DNA from 4 places in the Rhizobium grahamii genome. Region 3 is predicted to be linked to each of the others. Evidence: predicted binding sites of a transcription regulator. Region 3 holds the regulator's gene; each other region holds the start of a gene.
The links. Region 3 encodes LexA, which represses DNA repair genes until DNA is damaged. Its sites were predicted from a motif close to TGTTCNNNNTGTGTTCNG; they were not measured.

Region 1 (3,323 bases), 200 kb from region 3:
CGAAGCTTGTCCATCGCAGCTTCGGCTGCGGCCCGGCGGCCGGAGTTGATGTCGACGAGATCAGGCGGATCGGCGCGTGCCGGATCGCAGAGATCCGTGACGCCGATGCCTATCAGCCGGAATTTCGTGCCATCCGTCTCCCGCCTAAGAAGTTCGATGCCGGTGCGGAAAATCTTGTCGGCAAGCTGGGTCGGATCCTCGAGTTTTCGGTTGCGTGTGCGGGACTTAAAATCAGCAGTTTTCATTTTCAGGACGACGGTATTGCCGGCCACGCCGTCCTTCTTCAGTCGCCAGGATACCTTCTCGGACAGGCTTCGCAGGATCGGAACCAGCTCGTCGTATCGCGAAATGTCGTCGAAGAACGTGGTCTCCGATGAAACGCTCTTGGCTGCCTCGTTCAGGTGGACGTCGCGGTCGTCGATGCCTCGGGAGAGCCTTGCCAGCCGCTGTCCCATGCTGCCATAGCGCCGCATCAGGTCGCCTTCGTCCATCGTCTGCAGCTGTCCGATCGTACGGATTCCGTCCGCCTCCAAGGTCGCGGCGAAGGCCTTGCCGACCCCCCAGATCGTCGTGACAGGGCGTGGAGCGAGGAATTCGATCGCTTCTTCCCGCCCGATGACGGAGAAGCCACGGGGCTTCTGCAGGTCGGAAGCGACCTTCGCAAGGAACTTGCAATAGGACAGTCCGACCGAAACGCTGATCCCAAGTTCCCGCTCGACCCGCCGGGCAAACTTCGCAAGCGTGCGGGCCGGCGGATCCTGGTGGAGCCGCTCGGTGCCATCAAGCTCCAGAAACGCCTCATCGATCGAGAGGGGCTGCACGAGCGGTGTTAGTTCCTGCATCAGGGCGCGCACCTCGCGGCCGACCTTGACGTACTTCTCCATGTTGGGCGGAATGACTACGGCTTGCGGACACGCTTCCAAGGCCTTGAACATGGGCATGGCGGAACGAACGCCGTGGATACGCGCGATGTAGCATGCTGTTGACACCACGCCGCGCTTGCCGCCACCGATGATCACAGGCTTGTCGGCCAGTTCTGGGTTGTCCCTTTTCTCCACGGTCGCATAGAAGGCGTCGCAGTCGATATGGGCGAGGGTCAGTTGATAAAGTTCCTTGTGTCGCACCAGGCGCGGACTTCCGCAGGCTGCGCAACGGCGCGTTTCATCCTTCTGCTCGGCAAGGCAGTCGCGACAGAAGCCGGGAGTCTTGGCAGGAGCAGGTGACATGGGAACGAGAACAAAGGTTGAACGCTGCGACATTACCCGCTACGCTCGGGGTTCTCAAGAGACCGATCAACCTGTTCACGCATATATGCGGCGATCGCACGATTGGGGTTTCAGCCGCCCGCGAAGTGTTTCTTCAGCAGAAGGCCGGCCTGATCCCATCCCGAAGCCGAGACGATCGCCCCCACCGGCGGAGGTGCAAACTGACGGAAATCAGCGTTCGCCATCATGCTTATCAGGAAGCACTCTGGGACATTCTCCGCGACCGAAAGCAGGTTTCTCTGGATGTCATCGATGAAGGCGACGGGCAGGGCACGGCGCGCATGCAACTTCGCGACGATCGGACCCTTGGCCTCTTCCGAGGCAATCATTGCGAAATCAAGGCCGACTTCATCGAGCAGAGCGCGCCGGATAGCCTGATGGCGCGGCGGCATCGCCGTCAGGAACACGATATCGGCGTCCTCGGCGAGCGCGTGCAGCGTTTCGATCGCCCGTTCCGCCGGCTTCTGCCAAAGGTTCTGGCTGGCGAAAAACTCATCCTGGAAACTCGAAAACGAATCGCGGTCCATCTCGCTGCCGTCGAGCAGGGAAACGATGTTGCCGTGGAGACGGAATGATCTCGGCAGCAGATCGTAGTTATGAGAGCGAAGGAAATCCGTGAACGGCGAAAGGAACTCGAGAACCACCTCGTCGATGTCGCAAACCACCAGGGGGCGATCGCGAAGCCGCACATGCGAGAAATCCGTAACGACTTGCAACGTCAATACTCCCCGGAGCCCAGGCCGGGTGGCGAAAAATGCAACCAAGCGGCGTTGAGAACGTCGGGCGGCGTGCCGGTAGCCTCGCAAAAGGCCATCGCGGTTGGCTCGTGGTTCATCAGGAAATCCATCATTCCGGAGAGGAAGCCTGGATCGTTGATGGCGTGCCTCACCTGGGAGGGCTCGACGCCTGTCAGGGCTAGAAAACGGCCGAAAAGATCTTGCTCGTTCGCGAGCCAGGCCAGAACTGCGATGGCAGTTTGCTGCGGATCGACGGCATGTTGCTTGGAAGGTTTGAAGTTGCTCTGCATTTCTTGCGGTAAGTTACCTATTTTTCAACCAAATACCGATAGGGTGCAGCCATCGGTTTCGTGGAGCCGCGCCTTCGCATGTCTTCGCATGCGCTGAACGATCTCCAGAACGGACGTTAGGACGACGTGCCATGCCTAAACAGGTGATGATTGTAGAGGATAACGAGCTCAACATGAAGCTCTTTCGCGACCTCATCGAGGCGTCCGGCTACACGACGATTCAGACACGCAATGGCATGGAAGCCCTTGATCTCGCCCGCAAGTATCGTCCGGATCTCATCCTGATGGACATCCAGTTGCCAGAGGTTTCCGGGCTTGAGGTCACCAAGTGGCTCAAGGAAGATGACGAATTGCACGTCATTCCCGTGATCGCTGTCACCGCCTTCGCGATGAAGGGCGATGAGGAGCGAATCCGGCAGGGCGGCTGCGAAGCATATGTGTCGAAGCCGATCTCGGTGCCGAAGTTCATCGAGACCATCAAGACCTATCTGGGTGATGCATAAGGATCGGAAGAGCTGATGACTGCACGCATCCTGGTCGTTGACGACATTCCGGCGAATGTGAAGCTTCTCGAAGCGCGCCTCATCGCCGAATATTTCGATGTGATGACGGCCGGCGATGGTTATCAGGCGCTGGCGATCTGCGAGAAGAATCAGGTCGACCTGATCCTGCTCGACATCATGATGCCGGGAATGGATGGGTTCGAGGTTTGCGAACGGCTCAAATCCAATCCGAAGACGGCGCACATTCCTGTGGTCATGGTAACGGCACTCGACCAGCCCGCCGATCGCGTGCGTGGGTTGCGAGCCGGCGCCGACGATTTCCTGACGAAGCCCGTCAACGATTTGCAGCTGATCGCCCGAGTGAAGAGCCTCCTGCGCCTCAAGACGCTCAGCGACGAACTGCGTGTTCGCGCTCGCACGGCGCAGACCATGGGGATCGACGAGTTGCTGCGTGCGGAAACGCGCGGTGAGGAGGGCGGTCAGATCCTTCTGGTCGATGGTCGCGCCAATTCCCAGGAGCGCATCGTC
Region 2 (3,323 bases), 1.4 Mb from region 3:
GGGCCACCTTCAACACCCGGTGATAGCCGCGCGCGGAGAATTTCAGTTTTTCAGCCGCATCCCGCAGCAATTGCAGGCCGGCGGCATCCGGGGCGGCATGGGTTTCGATCATCGCCGTCGAGCAACGCGCATTGGTCCCTGTTCCGGCCGCACCATGCGCCGAGAACCGCGCGCGCTGCATGTCGCGCGCCTTTGCCACCCGTCGCGCGATGTCGGCACTCCGCTCGGCTGGCATCGGGCGGATCAGATCGACCGCCGATACCGCCGGGACATCGATGCGAATATCGATGCGATCCATCAGCGGGCCTGATATTCGCGCCTGATAATCGCTCATGCAGCGCGGCCCTCGCGCGCAGCTATGCCCCGGTTCGCCCGCCATGCCGCAGCGGCACGGGTTCATGGCCGCGACGAGCTGGATATCGGCGGGATAGGCGACGCGGTGATTTGCCCGCGCGATGATGCACTCGGCCGTCTCCAGGGGCTGGCGGAGAGCATCGAGCGCCTGTGGCGAGAACTCCGGGAACTCGTCCAGAAACAGAACGCCGTGGTGCGCGAGCGATGCCTCGCCGGGTCTTGCCCTGAGCCCGCCGCCGACAAGCGCCGCCATGGTCGCGGAATGATGCGGCGTGCGGAACGGACGGCGATCGGACAGCTTGCCTCCGGGCAGTTGTCCGGCAATCGAATGGATCATCGAGACTTCGAGCAACTCCGCAGCCGACAGCGGCGGCAGGATCGACGGAAGGCGGGCCGCAAGCATCGATTTGCCCGATCCCGGCGGGCCGACCATCAGGAGATTGTGCCCTCCGGCTGCTGCGACTTCCAGCGCACGCTTGGCGCTTTCCTGGCCCTTGATATCCGCGAGATCGGGCAGGTTTCCGCCGATCGCCCGTATCGAAGGTTCCGGCCGCGACAGGACCTGCGTGCCGCGAAAATGATTGGCGAGCGCAATCAGGCTTCGGGGTGCCAGAATATCGAGATCGCTGCTCGCCCAGGCGGCCTCGGGGCCGCTGTCGGCCGGGCAGATCAGCCCCTTGCCAACGGCATTGGCGCCGATTGCGGCGGGCAGCGCGCCGGCGACGGGCGCGATCGTTCCGTCGAGATTGAGTTCGCCGATCACCACATAACCGGACAATGCGTCCGCCGGTATCGCTCCGAGTGCTGCCATCAGCCCCAGCGCAATCGGCAGATCAAAGTGCGAGCCTTCTTTCGGAAGGTCGGCCGGCGCCAGATTGACGGTCACGCGTTTGGCCGGCAGCGCGAGGCCGGAGGCATGCAAGGCGGCATGGACCCGCTCGCGGCTCTCTGCAACTGCCTTATCCGGCAGGCCGACAATCTGCGTCACGACCTTGCCCGGCGCGACCATGACCTGGACCTCGACGGGCACGCCTTCGATGCCCTGAAATGCAACCGTACTGACGCGTGCGACCATGCGCGATCCCCTGTAGCGCAACCGTTTACACCAGATTTCGCGACCCTTCATCGCCGCGGATTGCAATCTGGCATAGAAAATAGAATAAAACAAGAACAGGGGCGGAACAGATTCACCCACCCGCTGCAACCTGGTTGCAGCGGGTTGTAGAAGCAGAACGAAGGGTGCTCGAAGGTGGTTAGGACCGCTTTCTTTCGATCGCGTCCCACAGCAGGCTTGCGATATCGGCACCGCCGAACTTCTTGACTTCGCGGATGCCTGTCGGAGAGGTGACGTTGATTTCGGTCATGTAGTCACCGATGACATCAATACCGACGAGCAGGAAGCCGCGTTCGCGAAGGGCAGGCCCGATGCGCTTGCAGATCTCCTGTTCGCGCGCGGTCAGCTCGGTCGCCTCGGCGCGTCCGCCCACATGCATGTTGGAACGGCTGTCGTGCTCTGCCGGAACGCGATTGATCGCGCCAACCGGCTCGCCGTCGACGAGGATGATGCGCTTGTCGCCCTTGCGGACGTCAGGCAGGTACTGCTGGGCAATGAACGGTTCGCGGAAGAGCTGGCCGAACATCTCGAGCAACGACGACAGATTGCGATCGTCCTTCGTCGAGTGGAATACGCCGGCGCCGCCATTGCCGTAGAGCGGCTTCAGGATGATGTCGCCCATCTCGTCGCGGAAGCGGCGGATTTCGCCGGCATCCTTGGTGATCAGGGTCTTCGGCATCAGATCGGCGAACTCGGTAACGAAGATCTTTTCCGGCGAGTTGCGCACCCAGGCCGGATCGTTGACGACGAGAGTCTTCGGATGGATGCGCTCCAGCAGATGCGTCGACGTGATGTAGGACATGTCGAAGGGCGGGTCCTGGCGCAGCAGCACCACATCCATGGTAGACAGATCGACGCGCTCGGGCGCGCCGAGGTCGTAGTGATCGCCCTTGATGTCGCGCAGCGTCATCGGCTCGACAGACGCGTAGAGCGTGCCATCGCGGAAGCTCAGGCGGTCTGGCGTGTAATGGAAAAGCTTATAGCCGCGGGTCTGCGCCTCGAGGCTCATGGCAAAGGTGGAGTCGCCCGCAATATTGATGGAGGCGACATGGTCCATCTGGACCGCTACATTCTTGATCTTAGCCATTTCTGTCCCTTAGCTGATGCGCGACAGATGTAGGCCGCAGCGGGTGGGAACGCAACGTCGAATCCGTGACGGCAGCGTCCCGCGACCGCGAATTTATCAGGCGGCAATGCCCTGCTGGGTGCCGGTATTCCTGAACATATTGCGAAGGCGGTAGGCGATGGCGACCGGCTTCGGAAACGGCTTGCGCAGGAAGGCGACCTTGCGAACGTAGGTGTCGACGCGCCAGCTCGCCCAAGTGCCGCCGGCAAAGAAAGCCACGTCCCCGGTGCGCAGGACGCGCTCCACGCCATCCTCCGTGGTGATATGGACATCACCCTCGAGGATCATCACCGTTTCGTCCCAGCCGAAATACCAGCGGAACTCGCCAGCGGTGCAGTCCCAGATCGCGGTCAGCGCCGCGTCGTCATGGCCGCGCGAATGCTCGGCGGTACGCGCCTGCGGGTCGCCGGCGACGATCCAGTCCGGGTTGATCGGCGTCGACCGCATCGGAAGGTGATCGCTGGAATGCGCAACGAACGTTTTGCCGCGCGGCGGCATGACAGTGTAAGGCACCGCACGGGCGGCAATCGCCAGTGCACTCGCAAGCATCAACTTCAGAGCCATATGAAACCCCTCTCTGCTACCCCTTAGAGAGCGGAATAGCAAAGAGACGTAACGGACAGGTTCAGAGGATCGTTAAGAGTTTACTGAACGTCTTCGATCTCGTTGACAAGGCTCTGACGGGAGGCTGCCGACTGGCCCGCGCTGATGCGCTTGCCAGTTTCCAGC
Region 3 (3,323 bases):
TTCAGATGTCGTTCGCCGCCACGCTGGCCCTAGTTTCGGGTTATGTCGGCTGGATAAGCGGCTCGATGCCCGGCAAGGCGCTATTCGTTCACCCCGTGTTCAAACCGATCGGCTTCGTGTTTCGCTTCTTCGCCGGCATTGCCCTGACGTCGATGATTGGCGGCTTCTCGACCGCACTCTTCTCAATCGAGCATTTTCACCGCCTGAGCGCCTATGGCCTGCCGGCGAACCTGATGGCGATGCCGGTTATCTCGTTCGTCGTCATGCCTATGGGCATGCTGGCAATGCTGCTGACGCCGCTCGGCCTTGACGTTCTGCCCTGGAAGATAGCGGGCTTCGGTCTGGATATCGTCATCGACATCGCCAAGACGGTGTCGGGCTGGGGAGGCACCGTCGACGTCGGCCGCCTTCCGGCATGGTACTTTGCCGTCGCCTCTCTGGCGTTCCTGTTGCAGACGCTGCTTTTCACGCGCCTCAAATATCTCGGCTTTGCCGTCATGCTCATCGCGACCGCCTGCCTCAGGTTTCTGCCGGGATCACCTTTGCCGGAGTTGCTCGTATCGGATGACGGCTCGCTGGTCGCAGTCGTCGACGACGAGGTGCTGGCGACCAACAAACCAAAGCCCGGAGAGTTCATCTTCAATCAATGGCAGCGGGCGCTGGCGATCGAGCCGCAAGTGCCGCCGCTGATCCTCACGGATGTCCCGCCGCCACCGCAAAAGCGGGATCACGAGCGTGTGGTCCTGACCGCGAAAGAGCGGCGCGCGGCGACCGATCTCATGCGTCGATCGACGGAAACGACGCAATTTTCCTGCGCAAAATCAGCGTGGTGCGCTGTGACTTTGAAGAGCGGCTATCTGGTCGTCGTCGTCGACAATCTCGCCTATCTCGGCTCAGCATGCGACGTTGCAGACATCGTCATCACGCCCGCTCGGGTGCGGCTTGCGCAGTGCAGGTCCGGATCGCTTCTGTTTACCGGCGATAGCCTTCGGCGAACCGGCGCCCTGGAAATACGCATTGATGACCAGGGATCACCGGTGATCAACACAGCATACACCGGCCTCGACCGTCCCTGGATGCGGCAGCGGGCCTATGATTGGCGCACCGGAGCCTATGCGGACGCCGTGCGGCAGCCTAGTGATACCGGCGGATCAGCCCGACAAGCTTACCCTGTACCTTGACGCGGTCAGGGCCGAAAATGCGCGTTTCGTAAGCCGGATTGGCGGCTTCCAGCGCGATCGATGCCCCCTTGCGGCGGAAGCGCTTCAACGTCGCTTCCTCGTCGTCGACCAGGGCCACGACGATGTCGCCGGGGTTGGCCGTGCTGCCATTGCGAATGATGACCGTATCGCCGTCGAAAATGCCGGCCTCGATCATCGAGTCGCCTTTGACCTCAAGCGCGTAATGTTCGCCGGATGCCAGCATGTCGGCTGGCACCGAAATATCATGGGTGTTGTTCTGGATTGCCGAAATCGGAACGCCCGCAGCAATGCGTCCCATGACGGGCACGGAGACGGAATTGCCGTTGTCGGCACTAGGGGCGGGTTTCGGCGCAGGGGCAGGTTGCGGCTTCCCAAGGCTGCCTTCGATCACGCTGGGCGAAAAGCCACGCCGAGGCTGAATGCTGGGGCTGTATGCCTCCGGCAGCTTGATAACCTCGAGCGCGCGCGCTCTGTTCGGCAGTCGACGAATGAAGCCGCGCTCCTCGAGAGCGGTGATGAGGCGATGAATGCCCGACTTCGAAGCGAGGTCGAGTGCATCCTTCATTTCGTCGAAGGACGGCGGGACGCCGGACTCTTTCATTCGCTCGTGAATGAAGAGAAGAAGCTCCTGTTGCTTGCGTGTCAGCATCGAAGTCGAACCCCAGAGTCGTGAAACAAAGCCAGAACGGACACTATATGTTCCATATGTGTTCTGCAAGTGCCTAAATTTTCGTAAAACTTGCGTCGGACTTGTCCTGTTTTTGCATTTCATTTGCGGGATATCGAAAGCTTGTTGCATTGTTCTGCCATCGGGCGCACACCGATGCTGGTTTTGGAAGGAGGATCTGCCTGTGAGTGAAGCCCATCCTCTTGATCACATCGTCCTGCCGGTGGCCAACATAGGTCTCGCCCGCGAGCGGCTCGGCAAGCTTGGCTTCACCGTGGCGGCTGATGCCCGTCATCCGTTTGGAACGGAAAACGCCTGCGTTTTCTTCGCCGACAAAACATATCTGGAACCACTCGGGATCGCGGACACCGATATTTACGAGACGTCGCTGAAGAAGGGGAACAGTTTCACATCTCGCGATCGGGCATTTCGGTTTCGCTGCGGCGATGAAGGCATGTCCGCGGTCGTTCTCGGCACCTCTGATGCTGACCGCGACCACGCCCGTTTTCAGGCCGACAAGATCAGCGGCGGTGACATGCTTCAGTTTTCCCGTCCGATGAAAATGCCGGATGGGACGGAAACGACAGCTGCCTTTCGGCTTGCTTTTGCGGCCGATCTGAGAGCGCCGGATTTCTTCCTGTTTACCTGCCAGCGGGTCAACCCCTTGCCCGCCGATCGCAAAGCATTGGAAACGCACGATAACGGGGTCACCGGTATTGCCGATATCGTTCTGACGGCGCCCGATCCCAAGGCATTCTCGCTCTTCATGCGGCATGTGTCGTGCTCAGGCGCCGTGCGCGAGGATGCGTTCGGGGTCAGCGTAATCGCGCCGAATGCGCGGGTTTGTATTCTTTCGCCGGATGGGCTCGACGCCTATTTCGATCTTGCGGCTCCCGCTGCGGATCGCGGTCTGCGAGGCGTTGCGATCGTCTTCAAGGTTGGCGATCTCGCCGTGACAGAAGCGCATTTGGCTGCTAACGGGATGACCTACACGCGCAAGAACAATCGAATTCTGGTGAAGGCTGCGCCCGGGCAGGGCGCGCTCTTCGCCTTCGAGGAGAAACGATGAGCCAGACAAATTCCGAAGTCGTGGTTGGCGAAGGCGCCGGCCACGTCTCCTTTTCCAACGCAGGCAAGCTGTCTCTGATCGCCGGGCCCTGCCAGATGGAAAGCCGCGACCATGCGTTCATGATCGCCGGCGTTCTGAAGGAGCTCTGCGACAAGCTCGGCATTGGCCTCGTTTACAAGTCTTCCTTCGACAAGGCGAACCGGACGTCGCTCTCGGCACAGCGCGGCATCGGTCTCGAGACCGCACTCGAGGTGTTCGCTGATCTCAAGAAGGAATACGGCTTCCCTGTCTTGACCGACATTCACACCGAGGAACAATGCGCCGAGGTGGCCACTGTCGTCGACATCCTGCAGATCCCGGCCTTCCTCAGCCGTCAAACCGACCT
Region 4 (3,323 bases), 1.9 Mb from region 3:
GCACGCCATAGCGGCGCATGGAAGCACGCGCGTCCTGATCGAGAGACTTCACCTCTTCCGTGACATCGCGACGGAAAAGCACACCGAGATTCTCGACGAGCTGGAATGCCAGCCCCTTCGCGAGGCCCTGCAGGTCTTCTGCGCGCGACAGGTCGTCAAGCGGCTTCAGAACCGTGCTGATGTGATGATTGACGAAGCGCTCGATGCGGGCGGCGACGTGATCGCGTGCATTGCTCGTGAGCTGTTCGTCGGCCAGCAGGAGTACCCGCGGACGCATGATGTGATCGCTTCCGGAAAGGCGTGCCACCGGATCGCCAAGCCAACGGATCAAACCGTCGGAGCTGATTGCCAGATCGCCATTGCCGGCAGCATGAAGACGTGCTGCACGTGCCTCGAATTCAAGCGACAGCGCTTTCTGCGACGCAGTCTGGACTGCCTTTGCGTCCGGCCCCTCTGCTCCCGCAATAGGCGTGAACCGGAATCCGGACAACTGCCCCACATGATGTCCTTCAACGAAGACATCGCCATTTACACTGATTTCAGCTTCCAGCATCGCATTCTCTCTCAGGCGCTTCATGAGCACAGATGTCCTGCGATCAACAAAGCGTTTCGTCAACCTTTCATGTAACGCATCGGACAATCGATCTTCGATTTCCCGCGTCTTTTCCTGCCAGTGTGTCGGATCGGCAAGCCAGTTGGGCCGATTCGATACATAGGTCCACGTCCTTATCTGCGCGATTCGCGCCGAAAGCGTGTCAATTTCACCATCCGTTCGATCGGCGCGGTGAACTTGTTCCGCAAGGAAGTCCTCGTTCACCGTGCCATAGCGCACGAGATCCGAAAAGAGGGTGGAGATGAGATCGGCGTGCTGGGCGGGCGCAATGCGCCTGTAATCGGGCAAAGCACACGCTTCCCAAAGCTTTTCCACGCGCGCTGGCGTCTTGGCGAGATCGATGATCTCGGGATAGCGAGACAAGTGCTCCAAAGCCTGCTGATCGACAGCAGGAAGCGCCCGCGTCAATCCGGCAACGCTTGGTCCTGTCTCAAGGCTTGCGCGCAAGGCATGCAGAGAGGCGAAATCCAGGTTCTTGGTGCGCCACTGCAGCACCTTGATATTGTCGAACTCGTGCCCCTCGATCCGCTTGATAAGCTCCTCGTCGAACGGATCGACCTGTCCCGTGACGCCGAAGGTGCCATCCCGGACGTGCCTACCCGCACGACCGGCGATCTGACCAAGTTCGGCGGGATTCAGATTGCGGAACTGGTAGCCGTCGAACTTCCGGTCCTGGGCGAAGGCGACGTGGTCGACATCGAGATTGAGACCCATGCCGATTGCGTCGGTCGCGACGAGGTACTCGACATCGCCAGCCTGATAGAGAGCGACCTGCGCATTGCGCGTCCGAGGGCTGAGCGCCCCGAGGACGACGGCAGCCCCGCCGCGCTGGCGCCGTATCAGTTCTGCAATCGCGTAGACCTCGTCCGCCGAGAAGGCGACGATCGCCGAACGCTGCGGCAAGCGAGTGATTTTCTTCTGGCCCGCATAGAAAAGCTGGGAAAGCCGCGGTCGTTCGATGATGGTGATGCCAGGGAGCAGTTGCTGCAGGATCGGGCGCATGGTGCCAGCGCCAAGCAGCAGCGTCTCGTCGCGTCCGCGCAAATGGAGGATACGATCGGTGAAGATGTGCCCGCGCTCGAGATCTCCGGCAAGCTGCACCTCGTCGATGGCAACAAAGGCCGCCTTCGTCTCGCGCGGCATCGCCTCGACCGTGCAGACCGAGAAACGTGCGTTCGGAGGCGAGATCTTTTCTTCGCCGGTCACCAGCGCAACGTTCTGGACGCCCACCTTCTCGACGACGCGCGAATAGACTTCACGCGCCAGCAAGCGCAGCGGCAAGCCGATCACACCCGTCCCATGCGCGACCATACGCTCGATAGCATAATGCGTCTTGCCGGTATTCGTGGGCCCGAGCACCGCGGTCACGCCGCGCCCGGACAATATCATCGGCTGCGATGTCAGAGTCATGGTCCTGCAAAAGGGGCGCAACGCCCCCGAAGTCAAATCGGCACGTGTGAAACACACAACACATGGACAGCCATCCCCACAAACGCAAGGGCTGATTTCGAATTGCCGTACTGATTTTCCGCGCACGAATAACTTGCAGGGTACACGTATTGCGATTCAGAACAGCGAGAGAACGAATCAGAGACGAATCGCTGCCAAGCTCCGATTCAGGGTTTGTTCACGGCTAAGTATTGATTTTGAATCGCTTTTTTCCACAAGATGCTGAATCGTCAGATTCTACCTTTGCGAGTGCTGACAATAAAATGTTTTGAATCTCTGTGTCGCAATCGTGTTGGTAGCCGCCTTTCGGCAGGCCGAATTGGACATCGGAATTTGAGCCGAAACCCTTTAGGCAGCAAAATCTCGGTAAATCTGGCGGTTTGCGAACCACAACCTATTGTATTTAATAGATCTTTAGGCATATTTCACGAATGGCTCGCTCGAAATCGTGCAAAAACACGAGAAGCTGGCTAGGAACTTGAGACTATTTGACGGCCAAAAGGTGGCGCGGAAGGATTCGAGGGAACAAAAAGCCGGCAAACGTGTTTTGTGCTCATTCTAATGGAATGCGTCGAGGTCACAGAAAATGCTCGGAACCATACTTCTTATAATCCTTATTCTGCTTCTGGTCGGGGCACTCCCGAATTGGGGGTATAGCCGCGGGTGGGGTTACGGTCCTTCCGGCGGTCTTGGATTGGTACTCGTAATCATCATAATTCTAGTGCTTCTGGCCGGATCTAGTGGCCAGTAACTTGGGGAGTAATAAAATGATGAAGAAAATTGCAATCTCGATGGCACTTTTGGCGGCCTTGGCCTCTTGCACGCCGACTGAACAGGGTACGGCAATCGGTGCCGGTACCGGTGCTGTTATTGGCGGCGCGATCAGCCATAGCTGGGGTGGGGCTGCTGTCGGCGCCGTTGCTGGTGGTCTTGCCGGCGCCCTGATCGGCCAGTCGGTCGAACGCCGCGGCTATTGCGTCTATCGCGACCGCTACGGCCGCCGTTACGAAGCACGTTGCCCGCGTAACTACTAATTTTTTCATTCAGGCGCTTGGCTGCACGCCGAGCGCCTTTTTGAACTGCGGTCGCGTCAGGTCGCGTTCACACACAAAGACGCCAGAAAGCGGTCGAGCAATCCCGCTTATGTGAGCGCTATTTCCACCTCAAGAGTTACACCAGTGCGTAGCTGGTGGTTATAGAAAAGCGTTTCACGCCCAACACAGTTTGTCGGGTGAAGAATCCAGACTTGCAGATCAGGAAG

Region 1: FZ934_RS05010 (DNA polymerase IV) is a predicted target of LexA. The motif match lies at 1,233-1,250, and genes of this name have one in related genera.
Region 2: FZ934_RS17975 (YifB family Mg chelatase-like AAA ATPase) is a predicted target of LexA. The motif match lies at 1,510-1,527, and genes of this name have one in related genera.
Region 4: FZ934_RS15790 (helicase-related protein) is a predicted target of LexA. The motif match lies at 2,181-2,198, and genes of this name have one in related genera.

Annotation. Positions count from the first base shown of each region.
Region 1 is NZ_CP043498.1:1,001,480-1,004,802, forward strand. It holds gene FZ934_RS05010 (DNA polymerase IV) at 1-1,226, opposite strand, end outside; gene FZ934_RS05015 (hypothetical protein) at 1,337-1,981, opposite strand; gene FZ934_RS05020 (DUF3572 domain-containing protein) at 1,984-2,292, opposite strand; gene FZ934_RS05025 (response regulator) at 2,424-2,795, shown strand; gene FZ934_RS05030 (PleD family two-component system response regulator) at 2,811-3,323, shown strand, end outside.
Region 2 is NZ_CP043498.1:3,728,437-3,731,759, reverse strand. It holds gene FZ934_RS17975 (YifB family Mg chelatase-like AAA ATPase) at 1-1,429, opposite strand, end outside; gene gshB (glutathione synthase) at 1,608-2,555, opposite strand; gene FZ934_RS17965 (cupin domain-containing protein) at 2,652-3,158, opposite strand; gene FZ934_RS17960 (sn-glycerol-3-phosphate import ATP-binding protein UgpC) at 3,239-3,323, opposite strand, start outside.
Region 3 is NZ_CP043498.1:1,204,035-1,207,357, forward strand. It holds gene FZ934_RS06005 (ComEC/Rec2 family competence protein) at 1-1,181, shown strand, start outside; gene lexA (transcriptional repressor LexA) at 1,135-1,851, opposite strand; gene FZ934_RS06015 (VOC family protein) at 2,054-2,938, shown strand; gene kdsA (3-deoxy-8-phosphooctulonate synthase) at 2,935-3,323, shown strand, end outside.
Region 4 is NZ_CP043498.1:3,272,004-3,275,326, forward strand. It holds gene FZ934_RS15790 (helicase-related protein) at 1-2,023, opposite strand, end outside; gene FZ934_RS15795 (DUF3309 family protein) at 2,649-2,813, shown strand; gene FZ934_RS15800 (YMGG-like glycine zipper-containing protein) at 2,830-3,096, shown strand.